3 regions of the Nonomuraea sp. NPDC049695 genome follow, and region 1 is predicted to be linked to each of the others. Evidence: riboswitches for the same ligand, from Rfam matches in the RefSeq annotation. Region 1 holds a riboswitch; each other region holds the start of a gene.
What was found. A riboswitch is a leader RNA that binds a small molecule or an ion and turns the genes downstream of it on or off. The one in region 1 is predicted to bind thiamine pyrophosphate.
Positions count from the first base shown of each region.

Region 2: another riboswitch for thiamine pyrophosphate. It lies ahead of tenA (thiaminase II); the one in region 1 lies ahead of AB0J64_RS50325 (cytosine permease).
Region 3: another riboswitch for thiamine pyrophosphate. It lies ahead of thiD (bifunctional hydroxymethylpyrimidine kinase/phosphomethylpyrimidine kinase); the one in region 1 lies ahead of AB0J64_RS50325 (cytosine permease).

Region 1 is NZ_JBFANV010000115.1:6,576-11,563, reverse strand. It holds gene AB0J64_RS50350 (LCP family protein) at 1-521, shown strand, start outside; gene AB0J64_RS50345 (transcriptional regulator) at 539-1,144, shown strand; gene AB0J64_RS50340 (DNA-formamidopyrimidine glycosylase family protein) at 1,163-2,041, shown strand; gene AB0J64_RS50335 (helix-turn-helix domain-containing protein) at 2,116-2,535, shown strand; gene AB0J64_RS50330 (rhodanese-like domain-containing protein) at 2,532-2,855, shown strand; TPP riboswitch at 2,930-3,045, shown strand; gene AB0J64_RS50325 (cytosine permease) at 3,035-4,366, shown strand; gene AB0J64_RS50320 (methylated-DNA--[protein]-cysteine S-methyltransferase) at 4,332-4,904, opposite strand.
Region 2 is NZ_JBFANV010000024.1:11,291-16,278, reverse strand. It holds gene AB0J64_RS21835 (MarR family transcriptional regulator) at 1-414, opposite strand, end outside; gene AB0J64_RS21830 (helix-turn-helix domain-containing protein) at 460-1,209, opposite strand; gene AB0J64_RS21825 (NAD(P)H-binding protein) at 1,319-2,170, shown strand; gene AB0J64_RS21820 (hypothetical protein) at 2,256-2,951, opposite strand; TPP riboswitch at 3,255-3,350, shown strand; gene tenA (thiaminase II) at 3,342-4,055, shown strand; gene AB0J64_RS21810 (BTAD domain-containing putative transcriptional regulator) at 4,036-4,988, opposite strand, start outside.
Region 3 is NZ_JBFANV010000065.1:58,005-62,992, forward strand. It holds gene tenA (thiaminase II) at 1-566, opposite strand, end outside; gene thiD (bifunctional hydroxymethylpyrimidine kinase/phosphomethylpyrimidine kinase) at 581-1,381, opposite strand; TPP riboswitch at 1,376-1,471, opposite strand; gene AB0J64_RS39895 (FAD-dependent monooxygenase) at 2,503-3,669, opposite strand; gene AB0J64_RS39900 (TetR/AcrR family transcriptional regulator) at 3,735-4,322, shown strand; gene AB0J64_RS39905 (group II intron maturase-specific domain-containing protein) at 4,429-4,988, opposite strand, start outside.

The DNA.
Region 1 (4,988 bases):
ACATGGAGATCGGGTTCGCCGGGTTCGTGAACATCGTGGACGCCATCGGCGGGGTCGAGATCAACGTACGGGCCGCCGTGGACGACCCGAAGGCGGGGCTCAAGCTGAAGAAGGGCACCCAGGTGCTCAACGGCGCCCAGGCCCTGGGATACGTGCGGACCCGCAAGGGCGGCGCGCTGCCCGACTTCGAGCGGACCAAGCGGCAGCGGCAGTTCCTGGGCGCGGTCGTGAAGAAGGCGGCCAGTCCCGGGGTGCTGATCAACCCGTTCACCTCGATCCCGCTGGCGATGAGCGCCACTGACGCGGTCGCCGTCGACTCGGGGACGGGCGCGTTCGACATGCTGTCGCTGGGGCTGGCGATGGGCGACAGCCCGGTGACGACGGTGGTGCCGTTCGGCGGGAACGAGACCGTCCCGAGCGGCGGCACGGCGGTCAAGTGGGACCGCACCAAGGCCCTGGCCCTCTTCGACGCTCTCAAGAGCGACAAGCCGGTCCCCCAGAGCATCATCGACAGCAACTGAGCACTAACCTGCCGGCCATGGCCATCTCGGAGAGACTGCACGCCATCGGCCGTCCGCTGCTCCAGGCGCAGCTGGAGCATCCCACCGTGGCCGGCATCGGGCGGGGCGACCTGCCCGAGCCGGTGTTCAGGTCGTGGCTGGAGCAGGACTACCTGTTCCTGCTCGACTACGTACGGGTCTTCGCCCGGCTGGCCTGGCAGGCTCCGGCCGGGCACCTGGGTGACCTGGTGGACCTGGCGCACACCACGTACCACGACGAGCTGAGCCTGCACAGGTCGCTGTCGGCGGAGTTCGGGGCCGATCTGGAGGGGGCGGTGAAGGGGCCGGCGTGTGCGGCGTACACGGCGTTCCTGCTGGAGTCCGCGGCGTCGTACGGGGAGGGGCTGGCTGCGCTTTATCCGTGTATGTGGGGATATTCGAGTCTTGGGCGGATATTGGCGGAGAATCCGCCCGATGAGCCGAGATATCGGGCCTGGGTGGACACGTACGCGGATCCGGGGTTCGAGGCGCTGACCGTGCGGATCGCGCAGATGATCGACGAGGCGGAGCCGGACCCGGTGCGGGCGGAGGCGCTGTTCGCCGAGGGTATGGCGCACGAGCTGGCCTTCTGGAACGTCCCGTAGCCGCCGTACGCTGGTGGCATGCCGGAACTTCCTGAAGTGGAGTCTCTCACCCACTTCCTGCGCGAGCGGGCCGTGGGACGTACGGTTCTCGGGATCGACGTCGTGGCCATCCAGGCGCTCAAGACGTTCGACCCGCCCGTGACCGCGCTCGGCGGGCTGACCGTCACCGGCGTGTCGCGGCACGGCAAGTTCCTCGACCTCGACTGCGACGGCCTGCACCTGGTCATCCACCTGGCCAGGGCGGGGTGGCTGCGCTGGCGCGACGACCTCTCGGGCGCGAAGCCGGTGCGTCCCGGCAAGGGGCCGCTCGCGGTACGGGTCCGGCTGGCGCCCGACGACGAGGGGCCGGCGCCCGGATTCGAGCTGACGGAGGCGGGGACGCAGAAGCGCCTCGCCGTCTATGTCACGAAAAATCCGGAGGACATCCCCGGCATCGCCTCTCTCGGCCCCGACCCCCTCCACGAGTCCTTCACCGTCGACGCGCTCAAGCGCATCGTGAGCGGCAACCGCACCCAGATCAAGGGGCTGCTGCGCGACCAGAAGGTCATCGCGGGCATCGGCAACGCGTACTCGGACGAGGTGCTGCACGCGGCGAGGATGTCCCCGTTCAAGATCGCGTCTTCGTTGACGGACGCCCAGATCGCCGACCTGCACGAGGCCATCGTCACCACGTTGGGCGAGGCGGTGGAGCGGGCGCACGGGCTGGCGGCCAAGGACCTCAAGGCGGAGAAGAAGTCCGGGCTGCGCGTCCACAACCGCGCGGGGCAGCCGTGCGACGTGTGCGGTGACACGATCCGCGAGGTGTCCTTCGCCGACTCGTCCCTGCAGTACTGCCCCACCTGCCAGACCGGTGGCAAGCCACTCGCGGACCGGCGCCTGTCTCGCCTGCTGAAATGAGCTGCGGTCTGGTTACTTCTCAGCAGCTCGGTTCTCTCTTGTAACCGATCGGGTCGTCGGCGAACATGGGCACCGTGGAATCACCCGATCGCTGCGACAGCACCATGGAAGACGACTACGACGTACGCCAGTGGGACACGCGCGAGGACTGCGAGGTCCGTCAGATACTCGACCGCATCGCGGACAAGTGGTCGCTGCTCGTGATCGCGCTGCTCGACTGTCAGAGCCTGCGTTTCACCCAGCTCCGCCGCGAGATCGACGGCGTCAGCCAGCGCATGCTCAGCGTGACCCTGCGCCAGCTCGAGCGCGACGGCCTGGTCACCCGTACGGTCCACCCCGTCGTGCCGCCCAGGGTCGACTACGCGCTCACGCCGCTCGGCCGTACGCTTCATCAGACCATCAAGACGCTGGTCACCTGGACGGAGGAGCACCAGCAGGAGATCGCCGCCGCGCGTGCGGCCTACGATGAGAGACGCGAGATGATGGAGTCATGACCGTTCCTGAGATCGAGGCCAGTGCAGTTCCCGACGACGCCTACCTGCTCGACGTCCGAGAGCAGGAGGAGTGGGTCGCGGGGCACGCGCCCGAGGCAGTCCACATCCCCATGACCCAGATCCAGGGGCGGGTGGACGAGGTGCCCGGCGACCGCACGGTCTACGTCGTCTGCCGGGTGGGTGGCCGGTCCCTTCAGGTGGCGGCCTGGCTCAACCAGCTCGGGCGCGACGCGGTCAACGTCGGCGGCGGCATGCAGTCGTGGGAGTTCGCGCGCCGCCCGATGGTGAGCGAGACCGGGCAAACGCCCTTCGTTGCGTAAAAAGCTCCAAAAGCGGGCGTAAAGCCTCCCTGTGGCATTTCAGCCGCCACTAGGGCATGATGAGGGCGCCAACTTCAGATCGTCGCGGGAGCTCGGGGTTCGCCGGGCTGAGAGGGCAGCAGAGATCCGCTGCCGACCGCCTGAACCTGTCCGGGTAATGCCGGCGTAGGGAGTGTGCGATGACGCATGTCGCCGACGAAGTTCCCCTGACCCTCGAGGGCAGGCCGCCGAAGACGCTGGGCGTACTCGACCAGGGTGCGCTCTGGGCGAACCTCGGCGTCAGCCTCCTGGGCTTCTCCGGGGCGCTGCTCCTGCTCGACCCGCTCCAGGGCGCCCCGCTCAGCCTGGCCGCCGCGCTGGTGGCCGTCGTGGTGGGCAGCCTCGTCGGCACGGCCATGGTCGGCCTGTCCGCCGTCCCCGGCACGCGGACGGGGCAGCCCGCGATGGTGCTGCTGCGGGGGCTGTTCGGGGCGAGGATCTCGTACGTGCCCACGGTGCTGAACATCGTGCAGATGATCGGCTGGGGCGCGTTCGAGCTGTGGGTGATCGCCAAGGCGGCCGGCGCGATCTTCGGGGCGGTGCCGTACCAGGTGTGGGTGATCGCGGCGGGGGCGCTGACCACCGCGCTCACCATCTGGCCGCTCGGGTCGGTGCGGATCCTGCGGCGGTACGTCACCATCGGGGTGATCGTGTCGCTGGTCTGGTTCGCCTGGTTCTTCCTGACCCGGGCGCCCGTGCACACGGGTGGGTCCTGGGCGGCGTTCGCCCCGGCCGTGGACTACGTGATCGCGCTGTCGGTGTCGTGGGTGCCGATGGCGGCGGACTTCGCCCGGCACTCCCGGTCGAGCGGGGCCGCGTTCACCGGCGTGGTGGGCGGGTACACGCTGGCGCAGGTGGCCTGCCTGGGGCTCGGCGTGTACGCGGTGGCCATGGCCGGGGCGGACGCGGTGCAGGCCGACGGGACGTCGGTGTTCGGCCCCTTCGTCGCGGTGCCGTTGGGCGCGCTGTTCTTCGCGATCCTGGTGCTGCGCGAGACCGACCAGTCATTCGCCAACGTCTACTCCACCACGGTCTCGCTGCAGAACCTGATGCCGCGCGTGGACCGGCGCATCTTCTCCACCGCCATCGGCGTGCTGACCGTCGCGATCGCCCTGTTCGTGGACGTCAACTCGTACGGGGCGTTCCTCGGCGTGATCGGGGCGGTGTTCGTGCCGATGTTCGCGGTGCTGGCCGTGGACTACTTCGTGCTGGGCGGCTCGCGCAGCTGGAACACCGAGGAGCACGCGCCTTCGCGCTGGTCGAGGCTGGTGCCGTGGGCCCTCGGCTTCGTGGCGTACTGGCTGACGACCTCCACGCCCACGCTCCCGCAGTGGGACGCCTACTGGCAGTCGGTCCGCGAGGCCATCGGCTTCGCCCGGCAGCCGTGGATGAACGGGGCGCTCGGCGCGGCCGTCGTGGCCGCGCTGGTCACCCTGCTCATCGGCGTGTTGACGCGCGCTGCTCGACGTTGAGCAGGTGCTGCTTGGCCGCCGTGCCGCCCGCGTAGTCGCCGAGCCCGCCGTCCTCGCGCACCACCCGGTGGCACGGCACGACCACGCACACGGGGTTGGAGGCCAGCGCGTTGCCGATCGCCCGGAGCGCGCGCGGCCTGCCGATGCTCGCGCCGATCTCCTCCAGGGTCGTCGTCGTGCCGTACGGGATCGCCGTCGCCTTCTGCAGCACCGTGCGGGCGAACGGCGTGGCCAGCGTCAGGTTCACCGGTGTGGCGAACGCGCGCAGGCGGCCGGAGAAGTAGGCGTCCAGCTCCCTGCGCACCGGGTCGAGCCGGCGCGCGTCCTGCCCGATGAACGTGCCCACATGCCTGCTGAGCAGCTCGAACACGTTGTTCTCCGGCTCGAAGCTGCACGCCACGATGCCCTTGCCCGTCACCGCGAGCACCAGCCTGCCGACGGCGCCGTCATAGGTGCCGAACGCGATGTCAGGGGGTGTCTCACCTCGATAGGTGCTGGAGGTCACGCGCAACAGGGCCTCGAGATCGCCACTCGACATGGCCCCCCACCCCTCCCCACCCACCGAGAATCGCCGTGACCGCAGCGTATCGGACGGATCGCCCGACGGACCCACCTTGCCACG
Region 2 (4,988 bases), on a different contig from region 1:
GACCACGCGGCCCAGCAGCCCGGCCAGCGTGGCGCGCTCGTCCGCCGCCAGGCTCGAGGGAAGCTGGTCGATCCGGCGGCACGTCTCGGTGTAGAAGTCCTCGGCCAGCTCGCTGCCCCGCTCGGTGAGCGCCACCCGCACGGCGCGCCCGTCGCGCGGGTCCGGCTCGCGACGCACCAGGCCCCGCTGGGCGCTGCGGTCGACCAGCTCGGTGAGGCTGGACTTGGCCAGGCCCAGGATCCCGCCCAGCGCGCTCATCCCGTACGGCTGCGCCATCAGCACGCACAGCAGCTGTCCCTGCTGCGAGGTGATCCCGTACTCGCGCGCCGACTCGGCGTACACGGCGCTCACCAGGAAGGAGGCGCGCACCAGCCCGGAGACGACTCCCATGTGCTCACCCGTTGCCTTGACCATGCCGCCGACCCTCTGCTTGATTCGGAAAGCGAACTAACTGTCAGCTTAGCAAGGCTGAAGCGCCGGGAGGCGGCCGGCGAAGAAGGCGCCGGGAGTCACGCCCATCATGACGCGGAACTCGGCCGTCATGTGCGACTGGTCGTAGTAGCCGGCCGCCGCCCAGCCGGAGGCACGGCCGTCCGCGAGCACCCTGCGGACGCGCGTGATGCGCTCGAAGCGCTTGGGCGGGAGCCCGACGCCGTCGGCGAACAGGCCGCGCAGATGACGCTCGCTGACGGCCAGCCGCCGCGCGATGGCGGGCACCGGCTCCCGTCCCGGGCCGGCAGGGCGCGTCAGGGACGTGGCCGCGGCACGTACCAGCTCGCTCCGCGCCAGGTCCGCCGGGGTCCGGGTGGCGATCCGGGCCAGCAGCGCCGGCTCCAGATGTTTCAGCACGAGCCCTGCGTCGGTCCCTGCCTCGGACAGCCGGAGCACGAGGTCGTCCGAGCCGGGCCACAGCTCGCCGATGCCGACCACCCGGTCGACCAGCTCGCCCGCTCGCACGCCGAGCAGCGGCCGGGCGGAGCCGGGCCGAAGCCGGAGCCTGAGGCTGAAAGGGATGTCCTTGCCGGTGTTGTACGTAGCACGCGTACGTGGCCCGGTCACCAGCAGGTCGCAGCGCCCGTCCCGCGCTCGGCGCACGACCAGCGCGGTGTCGGCGTCGGGGACGTGAACCAGCCGATCGCCGGGCCCGAAGTCCGTCCACACGGTGATGTCGCTGATCCAGCGTCGCAGCCTGCCGGGCGGGATGCTCATGGCCTCACGTTAACCGCCCTGGGCTGGACCCTTGTCGGATGGTGGATATGAGCCGGTTGTGCCGGAACTTCCTATAGGCGCCGACGGATGCGCTGACAGCATGCGACGCATGATTCTTGTTACCGGTGCCACTGGCACCATCGGTGGTGAAACGCTCCGGTTGCTGTCGGCTCGTGGCGAGCGGGTGCGGGCGATGGCTCGGGAGCCTTCCCGAGTTCCCGCACTGCCCGGCGTCGATGCCGTACGAGGCGATTTCGACGACCTCGGGTCCCTGGCGGAGGCGGCGGCGGGAGTCGACACCCTGTTCCTCCTCAGCGCCCCCGGCCCGGCGATCATCCGGCACGACGAGGCGATGCTCGCCGCCGCGCGGGCGGCGGGCGTACGGAAGGCGGTGAAGCTCTCGGCCATCGGCACCGGCGAGCAGTCCGACTCCAAGGTGACGGACTGGCACCTTCCCGGCGAGGAAGCGCTGCGGTCGACCGGCGTGGAATGGACGGTGCTGCGCCCCTCCAGCTTCGCCTCCAACAGCCTGCGCTGGGCCGCCCCGATCCGGTCAGGGCACCCGATTCCCAACATGACCGGCACCGGCACGCAGGGCGTCATCGACCCGCGTGACGTGGCCGAGGTAGCCGTGCGCGCGCTGACGTCCGGTGACTTCGCGGGCGGCGTGCTCACACTGACGGGGCCGGAGCTGCTGAGCGTCCCCGACATGGTGGAGTGTCTGGGCGAGGTCCTCGGTCGCGGCCTGGAGGCCGTGGATGTGCCGCTTGAGCTCTACCGGCAGCGGCTGCTCGCCGCCGGACAGGACGCCGCGTTCGCCGACACCGCCGTCAACGGCGCCGACTTGGTCGCGCGAGGCGGCAACGCCCGGCTGACGCCGGACGTGGAGAAGGCGCTGGGCCGCCCGCCCCGCACGTATGGCACCTGGGCCCGTGACCACCGCACCGCCTTCACCGCCTGAGCCGCCTCACGCGCGTGCCGCCCCGTCACGCCGAGCGGCGTGTTCCGCCGTCACGCCGAGCGGCGTGATCGCCCAAGGGCCGAGTTCAGCTCGCCGACACCGAGAAGCTGTTGGTGCGGAAGTCCATCCCGCCGCTGGACGACGTGATCTCGTAGCCGAACTGGACGTCGCCGAGCGTCACGTCACCGAACCAGTTCCTGGACCGGAGCCAGTTCAGGATCGCCTTGATGTCCACGCTCCCGGAGCTGACGTTGCCCTGCCGCACGAAGGAGAACACCTGGTTGGACCCGTTGGAGCCGCGGTAGACGTCCCAGCTGTGGCCGCCCACCGACGCGCTCGTCTGCCGCGACCCGATCGGGCCCACCGGGCCGTACTTGTTCATCCAGAGCATGATCTCGTAGGTGTGGCCGTCGCACCAGATGTCGTACGCGCTGGTGTAGGCGCCGCCGTTCGGGACGGTCACGTTGAAGCTGCTGGTCGCGCTGCCGAGGGCGCTGAGCCGCCGGTTCACGTTCTTCGTGGCGTTGGGATAGGACTTGACGCCGCCGGTGTTGGGGTGGTTGGCCCAGACACCCCAGTTGCTGTACGAATTGGCCCAGATCGTCTGTGGGCCGGCACCGCTGCCCCAGATGTTGTTGTAAAGGGTGTAACCGCCGTTGGTCCAGGTGCCCCACTGGGCCGTCGAGGACCAGACGGCGGCCTGGGCGGGCTGAGCGAGCACCCCGATGAGCGCGACGAGCATGGATGCCGAGACGAAGAGGCGGAGCGTCCTGAGCATGATCTCCCTTTCCGCTGTTGTCGGCCGATGGCGGGCACCTCCTCGTCGAATCCGGACTGTCGAAGCGCTTCGACGAGATTTCGACGCGACCCGGACCGGTTCGACGGGGAAGTGGGGTCACCGTAAGTCCGCATCCGGCCAGGGGAAACAGCGGCGAGCAAGAAATCCTCACCATCGCAGGTCAAGCGATGAAGGGTGACGGGATCGACGTGAAAGTTTCACCCCGGCCGCCGGTCTCCGGCGCCGTCTCACGCGCGTTCCGCCGTCATGCCGCTGGTCCGGGACTGCTCGCCGTCTGCTAGCGTTCCCCGTGACGCGGGGTGCCCGGTAGGCCGGGCTGAGATCACACCCGTCGAACCTGATCTAGTTCGCACTAGCGAAGGGACGTCATCGGTGACCTTCTGTGAGCAGATGTGGACGCGCACGGCCCCGTTGCTCGAGGCGATCCACGACCACCCGTTCAACACCGCGCTCCGCGACGGCACCCTCGACCGCGACCGCTTCGCGTTCTACCTCGTCCAGGACGGCCGCTACCTGGTGGCGTACTCCAAGGTGCTGGCGACCGCCTCGGCCCGCGCCACCGACCCGGCCGACGCCGCGTTCTTCGCCCGGAGCGCGCACACGGCGCTGGTCGTCGAGCGCGGCCTGCACGCGGGCTACCTGCAGCAGTTCGGCCTGGCGGCCGCCGAGACGGAAGCCGTCGCCACCTCGCCCACCTGCCTGGCCTACTCCTCCTATCTGCAGGCCACGGCTCTCGCCGCCCCCTTGCCCGTGCTCGCCGCCGCCGTGCTGCCGTGCTTCTGGGTCTACCAGGACGTCGGCACGGCGCTGCTCGAGCGCACGGCGGAAGCCGCCGACCACCCGTACCGGACCTGGATCGCCACCTACTCCGACCCGTCCTTCGCGGCCTCGGTGGAGCAGGCCAGGGCGCTCGTGGACCGGCTGGCCGAGCTCGCCGACCCGGGGACGCGCCGGGCGATGGAGGAGGCGTTCTGCCGGGCCACCGAGTACGAGTGGATGTTCTGGGACAGCGCGTGGCGCCTCGAGACCTGGCCCACGGCGCGGTGGCTGGCCCGCCACCCCGCCGTCACGCGAACGACTCGCTGAGCTCCCTGCGCAGCTCGTGGGCCTGGTGCAGGTAGTGGCGGGCCAGCACGGAGCGCCCGGACGAGTGGTACAGCTCGCCCAGCGACTGGTACGTGTCGGCCTCGCCGCTCCGGTCCCCGAGCTGCTGGAAGATCACCAGTGAGCGCTCCAGCTGGTCGGAGCCGTCCGACCGGTCGCCCCTGGCCACCTGGAGCCCGCCCAGGTTCCGCATCGCGTACGCGCCGCAGTGCCGATCCCCGAGGGCCTCGAAGATGTCCAGCGCGTGCCCCTGTGAGCGCATGGCCCTGTCGGACTCGGCGACCAGGTCGTACAGGCGGCCGAGCTGCATCGACACGCAGCCCTCGCGGTGGGCGTCGCCGAGCTCCTCGGCCAGCCGCAGGGCGTCCCCGAGCCACCTGGAGGCCTGGCGCACGTCGCGCAGCGACAGGTAGACGCGCCCGATCGCCTGCCGCGCGTACGCCTCGCCGCTCCGGTCCCCGATGGCCAGGAACATGGCCAGCGCGTGCCTGAAGGATCCGAGCGCCCTGAGGTGCCGGCCGGAGAACTGGTTGACCGCCGCCAGCCCGCAGATGGAGATCGCCTCGCTCCGCGTGTCGCCCAGCTCGTGGAAGATGGCCCGCGCCCGCCGGAACATGTCCCCGGCCTCGGCGTAGCGGTCCTGGTAGACGCAGACCTGGGCCAGGCCGCGGAGCATGGCGGCCTCGCCGTGGCGGTCGCCGGCCGCGCGGGCGCTGTCCAGGGCGACGCGGTGCGTGGTCTGCCACTCCTCCAGGCGGCAGTGCAGGTCGAAGTACGGCACCAGGGTCGCGGCCAGCCCCCACGCGGACTGGGCCAGGCCCGCGTCGGCGGCCAGCCGTACGGCCTCGACCAGGGAGTCCTGCTCGGCGTCGAACCACGCCAGCGGCTCGGCGGTCAGGCGGCCGAGGGTCTCCC
Region 3 (4,988 bases), on a different contig from region 1:
GCGTCGGCGAGAGCAGCCAGCCGGTCAACGATGGCCTTCGCCTGATCGACCGAGGCGGCGAAGGCGGGATCGGAATATGTGGCGATCCACGCCTGATACGGATGTTCGCGCCGCCCCGCCGTGCGCTCCAGGAGGACCGTACCGACATCCTGATACACCCAGAAACACGGCAGTGCGGCGGCGGCGATCACGGGCAGCGGGGCGGTGAGCGCAGTGGCCTGAAGGAAGGACGCGTACGCTAAACAGGTGGGTGAGGTGGTGATGTTCGCCATCTCTTCGATTTGCAGCCCGAATTCTTCGAGATATCGGCTGTGCAGGGCTCGTTCGACCGTCAGCGCTGTATGGGCAGCCTGGGCGAAGAAGGCAGCGTCGGCCATGTCCTGCGCACGTACCGATGCCGTCGCCAGCGTGTTGGCGTACGCCACCAAATATCGGCCGTCCTGAACGAGATAGAAGGCGAAACGGTTCCTGTCGAGGCTGCCGTTGCCGAGCGCGGCGTTGAACGGATGGTTGCGGATCGCGTCAAGCAGCTTGGCTGCGCGCGTCCAGACTTGGTCGCAGAACATACGTCTCTTTCTCGTCACCACAGAGCGTGGAAATGGTGTACGGGGCCATGTCCGCCCCCGATGTGCAAAGTGTCAGCGGCCTGCAGCGCGCCGGTCAGGTATTCCTTGGCCGCTCGCACGGCGCCGAGCCAATCCCCGTGACGCACACGCAGTGCTGCGATCGCCGAGGACAGGGTGCAGCCGGTGCCGTGGGTATGGCGGGTTGCGATGCGGGGGACAGCGATATCGACCGGGTCGTCACCGTCGCTGAAGACGTCTACGCAGACATCGCCGTCCAGATGGCCGCCCTTGAGCAGAACCCGCCTCGCCCCGAGAGCATGCAGCCGCCGTACCTGCTCTCGCATCTCCGCCACGGTGGCGGCCTGAGGCTCGCCGAGTAGGTCCGCCGCCTCCGGCAGGTTAGGCGTGATCAGGTCGGCACGCGGTAAAAGCACGTCGCGCAGCGCGGACACCGCATCGGCGGGCAGCAACCGGTCGCCGCTCTTGGCCACCATCACCGGGTCGAGCACCACGTACGGCGGTGAGAAGCGGTCCAGCGCCGCGGCCACCGCGCGTATGACGGCGGCCTCTCCCAGCATCCCGATCTTCACGGCGTCCGTACGAACGTCGATGAGCAGCGTGTTCAACTGGGCGCTGACGAATTCCGCGGGCACCTCATGAACTCCGCGCACGCCCGTGGTCGTCTGCGCGACCACGGCCGTGATCACCGCCATGCCATAACTACCGAGCGCGGAGAAAGTCTTCAAGTCGCCGTGAATGCCCGCGCCGCCGCTGGGATCGGTGCCCGCGATGGATAAAATTCTGGGAACAGCAATCACCCGTGACGTCCCTTCGCTAGTACGAACTAGATCAGGTTCTACGGGTGTGATCTCAGCCCGGCTCATCGGGCACCCCGCGTCGGGGCCCAGCGTAACAGACGCCACAGCGGCGGCTTCATCCACTTCGGGGCGTCGGTCCGGGAGCAGGCGCGGTGCATGACCGCGAAAAGCAGTCCGCTGTGGTGCTGCGTGCCGCAAGGCCAACGTGACCGGCATGTCAGAGTGAACCTCCGGTAGACAACCGGTTCCAGAGCTTCCAGCCGCAGGAGCTGGTACGGCTGACGTTGTCTGAACCGGCGAAGTTCACGCCGGGCACGGACCAGAGCCTCGCGACTCCAACTACACGCTGGCCTTGCTGCTGATCGAGAAGGTCACCGGCCACTCGTACGCCTATGAGATGAAGCGGCGGATACTGCGGCCGCCCGGGCTGTCGGGCACTGTGGTGCCGGGCGCCCGGACGCTGCGGCGATGCTCTCGCCGTGGAAGTAGCCCTTCTCCACCCCGATCAACCGGCCTGCATCAGTGCAGCACCCCGGCCTTGATCATCCTTGCCAGGTCGACGTTGCACGACCTGGCGACGTAACGGGGCTCTGGGGCAAGCGGTCTCATCACGGGGCGGCCGGAACTGGAACGGCCCCCGCCGGCAGTCTCGCTACCGGCTGACCCGTAAGCAGGCGCGAACCGGGGGAGAGACGGAGGATGAAGCGGCGGAAGCTGGAGGACATGGCCGATGGCCGCCGCCGATGCAGGGGGCGAGCTCAGCTTCTGGTGCGGAACAGACACAGAAGCGTGGTGACAGGGGCCGGAAGGATCGGTTTGCGCCTGTTCTCGGCCACCGACCAGCCCCTGCGTGTCGCCTCCCGCCACCTGGCGCAGCTGATCCACGCACAGTGGCACGGACGGAGACCTAGACGCAGACCCAGACGGCGGCTCGGTGCGGATCCGCCGGAGACCGCCGTGCGATGGCCCTGCGGCGGCTCCGCGAGGAGGTGGAGCTCGAACTCGTCGAACATCCCACCACATGCCGCCTCATCGGGGTTGCCGTAGTGCTCGGGGAGTATTGGGCAGATATGGCGCTGACTTGGCATTTCACCAGCCCTGGGTCAGGCTGGCCAATTTCAGGTGGGCGGGGTCCAGGCCAGGAGGTCGTCCAGCGGGCCGGTCAGGAGGCGTGGAGCAAATCGCCAGGTCATCGCCACGCCGAGATCGCGCAGCCGTACGGCCAGCGGGTTGCGCCACCGTACGACGCGACAGATCGAGGCGGACTGGGCCACCACCTTGGCGGTGCGTGCCAATCGGGCGGCGGTGTAGGCGGCCAGGCCGTGCTCTTCACCTGCGACATGAGCCAGCACGACGGCGTCCTCGATCGCCTGGCAGGCGCCCTGGCCCATGTTGGGCGTCATGGCGTGGGCCGCGTCGCCGAGCACCGCGATTCTGCCCTGGTGCATGGCGGGCAGCGGGGCAGGCAGGTAGTACACATCGTTCCTGATGATGTTCGCCGGCGGAGTGGCGGCCACAAGGGTGGGGATAGGCGCGTGCCAGTCGCCGAACAGCCGTAGCAGTTCCTCCCGCTGATCGCCCCCGCCACCGCCGGCAGGAACGGCGTTGGTGCCGTAGCAGTAGGCCAGCCCGTCGGCGAGCGCCACGTAGCCGAAGACCTTGCCGTCGCCCCATGTCTCGAAGGTCTGGCCCGGCACGCCATGACCGGGGACGAGCATTCGCCAGGCGGTGATGCCGGCATAGCGAGGTTCCGGGTGACTGGGGAACAGGGCTGCCCGGGTAGGGGAGTGGATGCCGTCGGCGGCCACCACGAGATCGCCTGTCACCTCACCCGTCCCCCCCAGTCGTACGTCCTGTTCTTCCTGGCCGGTCCGGAAGGTCACGCGGCCAGTGTCGGGATCGGCGCCGGTCACCGTGGTGTTCAGCCGGATTGTGCCCGGCTTGAGGCGTGCCGCCAGCGCCTCCACCAGGTCGGCGCGGCGTAGGAGTACCACCGGGTCGCCGTGCCGGGCGGCGGTCTCTTCGTTCATGTGCACCAGCCAACGTCCACTGGCGGCGCGCCGTATACCTCCGACACCGCGGATTGCCGACAGCGCCCTTACCTGGTCGCCGACGCCGAGCACATCCAGTGCCTTGATCGCGTTGGCGAAGACGGACAGTCCCGAGCCCACGGGTTCGATGGACGGTGCGCGCTCAAGGGACGTCACCTCCCACCCTCGCTGCTGGAGCGCCACCGCGGCCGCCAGCCCGCCGATCCCGGCCCCGATCACCACAGCGTGTCCCATGACATCTCCTTACTACGAGCGTAGTTGAATTTACTATGATCGTAGTATCACAAAAGGAGACGGCTATGAAATCGCAACGTGCCGCGCTTGTCGCAGATACGGCCATCACCGTGCTGGCCGATGGTGGCGTCCACGGCCTGACCCACCGCACGGTGGACGAGACGGCCGGACTCGCTCCAGGTTCGGCCTCCAACGTGGCCCGCACCCGACTGGCGTTGCTGGAGCTGGCCCTGGAACGGCTCGCCGAACTCGACACGGTGGCGTTCGGGTTGGGCGCGGAGCCGATAGTGCCGGAGGGGATGGCCACGGCGGCGGTGCTCGATATATTCGCCGCGATGACCGCCAGGACGCTTCACGTCCGGCTCACGTCCGAGCGCCGTCAGAGCATCGCCCGTTATGAGCTGGCAATGGAGGCCACTCGGCACCCGGGACTGCGCGAACTTTACGACGCGGTGAGCCGTCGGCTCCGCGATCCGGTGATGGCGATGTTCACCGCGCTCGGTTCACCGGATCCGGCACGGCACGGCCAGCAGGCGGTGGCCTTCCTGGAAGGTGTGATGTTCGACGCCCTGGCCGGGGCTGGGCCCGAGCCGACCGAGAAGGACATCCGGCTGGGAGTCCGGGAACTGTTCAGGGGCATGCTGGGCCAGTAGCCGGCAGGCGCGAGGGCCAGCGCCCGGATGTGGTCCGGCGTCCAGGTACGGCGCTCCTGCCGGCCACTGCTGATCCCGCCGCCAGGCACACACTGAGCCCAGGGCGTCAGACGTTGTGGGCCGCGGCCGCTGCGCTGCCCCAGCGGGCGGTGAAGCAGGCACGTCCACTAGTGTCCTGAGTCAGTATCCAGGCAACCGGCTCAAGCAAGCCCTGAAGGTTCGAGGCCGGGGCGGAAGTGCTGGGTTGGTGTCGTCGCCGAGTCGGCGGCGGCAGGGGGTGGGTATGAGACGTGTTGCGGCGTGTTCGTCCGGGTTTCCGAGCTCCACGGCGGTAGCGATCACCTGTTTGCGGATCGCTGTGCGCATGGCCGTCCTCGGTCCAGTAGCCGGTCAGAGCCGGGTCGTCGAGAGCGGCCCGCCCTGCCACCATTCGGTGCCGGACGATTTTCGTCCAGGGGAACTTGCGCAGGTAGAAGCCGGTTGCCCGGCTCCCGAACACCCACTTGTCACGCCTGGCGGTGTTGAGCATGCCGAAGTACCGGGCGATGATCCAGCGCTTCGGCTTGTTCGGGTGCGAGATCTTGGCCCACTTATAGGTCAGTCTCCACAGGGGGGCGTCCAACGCGGCGGACGCGCGTTTGGACACCCCGATCCGGTAATAGGCGG